Regions from separate parts of the Bacillus altaicus genome, predicted to be linked through region 2. Evidence: riboswitches for the same ligand, from Rfam matches in the RefSeq annotation. Region 2 holds a riboswitch; the other holds the start of a gene.
The links. A riboswitch is a leader RNA that binds a small molecule or an ion and turns the genes downstream of it on or off. The one in region 2 is predicted to bind cyclic di-AMP.
Positions count from the first base shown of each region.

Region 1: another riboswitch for cyclic di-AMP. It lies ahead of ACE38F_RS18880 (APC family permease); the one in region 2 lies ahead of ACE38F_RS24080 (SipW-dependent-type signal peptide-containing protein).

Region 1 is NZ_CM143394.1:3,659,324-3,662,745, reverse strand. It holds gene panE (2-dehydropantoate 2-reductase) at 38-970, shown strand; gene ACE38F_RS18885 (hypothetical protein) at 1,204-1,332, opposite strand; cyclic di-AMP (ydaO/yuaA leader) riboswitch at 1,473-1,619, shown strand; gene ACE38F_RS18880 (APC family permease) at 1,761-3,422, shown strand, end outside.
Region 2 is NZ_CM143394.1:4,652,343-4,655,764, forward strand. It holds gene kdpA (potassium-transporting ATPase subunit KdpA) at 1-1,619, opposite strand, end outside; gene kdpF (K(+)-transporting ATPase subunit F) at 1,639-1,719, opposite strand; gene ACE38F_RS24080 (SipW-dependent-type signal peptide-containing protein) at 1,716-1,820, opposite strand; cyclic di-AMP (ydaO/yuaA leader) riboswitch at 1,916-2,061, opposite strand; gene ACE38F_RS24085 (hypothetical protein) at 2,227-2,361, opposite strand; cyclic di-AMP (ydaO/yuaA leader) riboswitch at 2,455-2,573, opposite strand; gene thiD (bifunctional hydroxymethylpyrimidine kinase/phosphomethylpyrimidine kinase) at 2,658-3,422, opposite strand, start outside.

The DNA of each region.
Region 1 (3,422 bases), 990 kb from region 2:
AGGAGTATAATTGTGTTTGGAAAAAGGGGGATGTAATATGCGTATTTTAGTATTAGGAGCTGGAGGCGTTGGTGGATTTTTTGGCGGACGATTAGTAGAAAAGGGAGAAGATGTAACTTTTCTTGTACGTAGTAAACGGAAACAACAATTAGAGGAGAAAGGTTTAGTTATCCGAAGTATTAATGGAGATTTTTCAGTTCAACCGAAATTAATAACGAAAGAAGATAGAACTGCTCCGTTTGATGTAATATTATTCTCAACAAAAGCGTATCACCTAGACGAGGCAATAACAGATTTGAAACCATTTATAGGTGAGAATACAGTCATAATCCCATTGTTAAATGGTATCGCTCATTTATCACTATTACAAAAGGAATTCGGCGTGGAAAAAGTGATTGGCGGTTTATGCTTTATCGAGACGACGTTAAACGATCAAGGAGAAATTGTACAAACTAGTGCTGCCAACCGACTTATATTTGGGGAAATTAAGCCTCAAGATGCAGAGAGAATAAAGCCTATTTCTAAAGTGTTTGCGGGTACAAAAGCAAGTTTTGTTTTAAGTGAAAATATTACGCAAGATATGTGGCATAAATATTTATTTATCACTGTAATGTCAGGTGTGACAACATTAATGCGTGCACCAATAGGACCGATTCGTGAAAGTGAAGGTGGACGTGAATTTATCCGAAATTTATTTGAGGAATCTGTACAAATTATGAGGGCATTGGGAGCTCCGGTTAAAGATAATATTGTTGAGGAACATATGAAAACGATTGATAAAATTTCTTATGATATGAAGTCATCTATGCAGCGTGATATGGAAAAAGGTTCGCTCATCGAAGGGGAACATTTACAAGGATACTTACTGGATGTAGCAGAGAAATTTTCTATAGAAGCACCTTTATTAGGCGCTGTATATCAAAATTTAAAGGTGTATGAAGAGATGATACGAAGTAAGGAAATAGTATGATTTTAATAGTATGAAAATGGATAAAGGATAGCAAAATATAACTACGTTGCTATCCTTTTTTGTGGTTATCCCGCTATTTGGCGGGCAGTAAAACTCCCACCTCAAAATTCAGGTGGAGCAAAGAAGTTAGGTGGGAGTCGGGCTGCCCGTAAACGCCCGATTGGTCAAGGCTAATAATCAGTGGGGTATGAACAAAACCCCCACTGATTAAAGTTTCACTTTATTGTGAAGATTTATTCGTTTCTTTTAATTCTTTCTGTCGTATTTTTTTCTTTATCACGGTTACCATATAATTGATTAATTTCGCTTGCTAATGCATCTAAATATGAATCGGAAAAAAGCGGTTTCTTTTCTTTAGACATATGGGTCTCCTTTGTGGATTTTTTAGTATTCATTATGTATATTTATCGGCGGATTATGCGCAATCATTTTGAATTTTTTATTTTTAAAAATTTTTGTTTACATTTTGAAAATAAAGGAGTATTATAATCCACAGTTTCAATTTTCTAAATCGCTTAAACCGCATGGTGCGGGGGACCCGTTTTAATGAATTAGTGCATAATTCAATGGGGTGAATCCTTGAAAAAGGTAGGGCTACTCATAGGCCCGAATCCGACAGCTAACCTCGTAAGCGTTATATTGAGAAGGAAGGTGGAGCTTGTGCGACAAAAAATATAATGTCTACAAGTCTATTTCTTGACGGCTTGTAGACATTTTTTGTTTTCTAAAAAAGTTTATGGGCTGAAACAAGCAGAAAAGTTCGTACAAAATTATTGGAGAGTGGACAGCAGTGGTTTCATCTATTAAAAGATTTTTAATTGGAAGACCGTTAAAATCAACTGAGTTAGGCGAACAAAAGCTCAATAAAACGAAGGCACTAGCAATTTTATCTTCTGACGCATTGTCATCGGTTGCATATGGTCCAGAACAAATATTAATTGCTTTAGCAGGACTTGGAGCAATAGCTTATTGGTATTCCATTCCGATAGCTGTTGGGGTATTAGTATTATTGACAGCTCTTATTTTATCTTATCGTCAAATTATTTTTGCTTACCCTCATGGTGGGGGCGCATATGTTGTATCAAAAGAAAACTTAGGGATGAATCCAGGCTTAATAGCTGGTGGATCTTTATTAGTCGATTATATTTTAACTGTTGCAGTAAGTGTATCTGCAGGTACAGATGCGCTCACATCTGCTTTTCCTAGCTTACATGCACATAATGTAATCATTGCGATTATATTTGTCATATTGATTACTATCTTAAATTTAAGGGGCGTAACGGAATCAGCTTCCGTTTTAGCATATCCGGTTTATTTATTCGTTTTAGCATTATTTATATTAATTGGTGTAGGAATATATAATATTTTAACTGGGCACGTTTCACCTACTTTACATGCGCCAATTGGAACACCAGTTGCGGGAATTAGTTTGTTTTTACTGTTAAGAGCATTCGCATCAGGTAGTTCTGCATTAACAGGTGTTGAAGCAATTTCTAATGCAATTCCAAACTTTAAAGATCCTGCCCCAAACAATGCAGCAAAAACATTGCTTGCAATGGGTGCATTACTTGCGGTTTTATTCACAGGAATTGTCTTTTTAGCTTATTATTACGGAGTTACACCGAGTAAGGAAGTAACAGTCGTATCTCAAATAGCTGAACAAACATTTGGGCGTAATTTCATGTACTATTTCATACAAGGTACAACAGCTTTAATATTAATTCTTGCTGCTAACACAGGTTATTCTGCATTTCCGTTATTAGCAGTTAATCTTGCGAAAGATAAATTCATACCAAGAATGTTTACGATTAGAGGAGACCGTCTAGGTTATTCAAACGGTATTATTATACTTGGAATTTCTTCAATTATTTTAATTGTAGCTTTCCAAGGGCGAACAGAACATTTAATTCCATTATATGCGGTAGGGGTATTTATTCCGTTTACACTTTCTCAAACTGGAATGGTATTAAAATGGCTTCGTGAAAAACCTGAAGGATGGGTTTTGAGATTAACGGTTAATTTAATTGGTGCAGTCATTAGTTTTATCGTAATGAGCATGTTCTTTTTAACTAAATTTGCACAAGTTTGGTCGATCCTTATTTTCTTACCTGCTATTATCTTCTTGTTCCATCGAATTAAGAAACATTATGATGCAGTGGGCGATCAATTAAGTTTAAAAACTTGTGAACGGATTGTTCCGATAGAGGGGAATGTAATTGTCGTTCCTGTAGCTGGTATGACTCATGTAGTAGAAAATTCATTGAACTATGCTAAAGCTCTTTCTGCAGATCAAGTTATCGCTGTGTATGTTGCTTTTGACAGAGAAGAGGAAAAGAAATTTGAAGAGAAATGGGAGAAGTGGCAACCTGAAGTAAGGCTTGTTACATTACATTCTCATTATAGAAGTATTATTCAGCCGCTAACAAAATTTATTGATACAGTACAATATAAG
Region 2 (3,422 bases):
AAAAATGTTAACGCACCAACAATTACAATCGTTCCAATAAAGATTCCTCCAAATAAACCATTATCCGTACGGAACGTTCCGACTGTTTCTGGTACTACCGTCTTCTCTTTCAACGAAGCTGCCACAGCTAGCATCGTAATTAAACTGAAATAGCGTCCTAAAAACATAACTAAACCAGTCGTAATATTCCAAAACGGTGTATTATCTGCTAATCCTTCAAATCCAGATCCGTTATTCGCAGCTGATGATGTATACTCATATACAACTTGCGTTAAACCGTGGAAACCTGAATGAGAAATTGCATCCGTCCCTAAACTTGTTGAAAGAGCTAATGCTGAAAATCCTAAGATAAGTAATGGATGAAATAGAATCGTTACTGCAATTAATTTCATTTCCTTACCTTCAATCTTTTTACCTAAAAACTCTGGTGTCCTTCCGACCATTAATCCAGATATAAAGACTGCAATAATTGCATACATAATAATATTAATAAAGCCCGCTCCAACACCACCGTATACTGTATTCAACATCATATTTACGAGTGGTACTAATCCTCCAATTGGTGTTAACGTATCATGCATCGTATTAACGGCCCCTGTTTCAGCGGCTGTCGTTACTGTTGCGTATAGTGAAGAAAATACTGTTCCAAATCGCACTTCTTTTCCTTCTGTACTTCCTTGTACATGTTCGATACCCATTCCATTTAATGCCGGATTACCATTTAATTCAGATGTAGTAATCGTTATAAATCCGAGTAAAAACACCATAAATAGTGAAACGAAAAGGATACGTCCTTGTTTTTTATTTCCTACCATTCTTCCGTACGTAAATGGAAGTGCTGTTGGCAATAACATCATAAGCATCATTTGCAAAATATTACTCATTTGCCCTGGATTTTCGAAAGGATGTGTAGAGTTTGCTCCGAAAAATCCTCCGCCGTTATTTCCAAGTTCCTTAATGGAAACGAATGATGCAACTGGACCACGTAAAATACTTTGCTTCGCACCATCAATTGTTTGTGCTGTAACCGCCCCATCTAACGTTTGTGGTACACCAAGTGCGACGAAGACTAACGCCGCAATAAATGCGATAGGAAGAAAAACTCTCGTTAACGCTCTCGTAAAATCAACGAAAAAGTTACCAAGTTCTTTTCCAGCGAGCCCTCTTATAAATGCCATAACGATGGCTAACGTCGTTGCTGGTGCCGCAAACATTAAAAATGTAATCCCGATTAATTGTGATAAATAAGATAAACCATTTTCACCGCTGTAATGCTGTAAGTTTGTATCAGCCATAAAACTAATCGCTGTATTAAAAGCGAGCGTAGGCTCCATCCCTTCAATATGCGCTGGATTTAATGGCAATACACCTTGTAATCTGAAAATGAAATATACGACGACAATCATAAATCCATTGAGTAAAACTAATGATAATGCGTACTGTTTCCACGTTTGATTGTATGCTTTTACACCCGTAATTTTAAAAATAAGTTTTTCAAAAGGCCCGAATACTTTATCTAGCTTTTTGCTACCTTGAAAGGCTTTCTCTAAATAAATCCCCATTGGCTTTGCTACTAAAATAAACAAGAGCATTGTAATAACGACTGCAACCCAAATCATAATGAATGATTCCCCCTAATTAAAACTTTTCTGGATTTAATAATGCGTACACTAAGTACACCGTAATCGCTGCAACAATAACCGATAAGGCAATCATCATGATTGCTTCCCTTCTTTCACAACTTTATCTGACCAACTTGCAAGACTTACCATCGATGCGACTAACCCAACAAAAATCCCGATCATTACAACATCTAACATAACTACCCCTCACTTTTTGTTAAAATTTACCATATAGTTATCAAAAAAAGAACACTAAGCTCTACTTAGTGTTCGAAACGAACAACACAAAGTAAACCTCCTCTCTAAACGCTTACGAGGTTAGCTGTCGGATTCGGGCCTAAAGAGTAGCCCTACTTTCAAAATTGAAAGATTCACCCCAAGTGACGATGCACAAAATTGGTTCCCCCGCTCCATTTCTGGAACTCAGCGATTTTAGGTTTTTTTTGGAAATTTCATGAATGATTCATGAGAGTAAATATACTCCTCTATATTTAACTTGTAAAGAGGCAAATTACTGAAAATAAGAAAATATTTTATCATTTAAGCGCTTACATTACGTATTATTAATATTCTTTCATCTGTTTCCTTGTCTTTTCTTTCTTTTTCATAAATATGACCCTTTAAATGTGAAATAGAAAGAGCGAATTACATGAAGTGCATAGCTTGTTGCACTCAGTATTCGCTCTCTTAAACTCTTTACCTTATTTTCTTCTCCAACACAAATAAGCGTTAATTCCATGTACCTCATCCTCCTTAGCATAAAAGAACTCAAACATAGATTGATATTCTCCTATACTAATCAGACCGACGAAGTGATATATCCATCATGGCACCGCCCTCTCTCAAGACGCTTACGAAGTTAGCTGTCGGATTCGGGCCTTGAGAGTAGCCCTACTTTCAACATTGAAAGATTCCCCCGCTCCATACATTTGGACTCAGCGTATTACAAAAAATGTATTCTGGCTAATATATCACTCCTGTATTTGGAAAAATCAAACATAAAAAAGCCAGTTAACAAACTGGCTTCTCATGTCTTTATACACGTGTATTATTCATCTTATAAGCAAAATGATTCGTCGGCCCATGACCACTACCAATATTCAATGGCTCTTCAATCGCTATACTAATAAATCGTTTTGCTTCTTGAACTGCCTCTTCAATTGAATATCCTTTCGCAAGTCCTGCTGTAACTGCAGACGCGAATGTACATCCGCTTCCGTGCGTTTGCTTTGAAGGAATTCGTTCACTTCTAAATTCGATAAACTGCTCACCATCAAAGAGTAAATCGATTACTTCATTACCTTGATATTCTGCATGTCCGCCCTTCATAAGCACATATTTAGCCCCTAATTCGTGCAATACTTTCGCAGCTTCTTTACTATCTTCTATATTTTGAATCTCCATCCCAGTTAACACTTCTGCTTCAGGAACATTCGGTGTTACAACAGTTGCTAGTGGCAATAAATATTCTTTTAATGCTTGTACTGCTTCTTGTTGTAATAATGATGCTCCGCCTTTAGCAATCATAACAGGATCTAGTACAATATTATTCCAGCCAAATTTCTTAATATGTTCTGCAACAATTCGAATAATTTCACTACTAAATAGCATCCCTAGTTTCACAGCATCTGGTGTTAAATCCGTACCAATTGAATTCAGCTGTTCCGTAATTCCTTCTAAAGAAACAGGATATACCCCTTGAACGCCAAGCGTATTTTGAGCAGTAATTGCTGTAATAGCCGTCATTCCATACACACCCAGCTCTTGGAAAGTTTTTAAATCTGCTTGAATTCCAGCGCC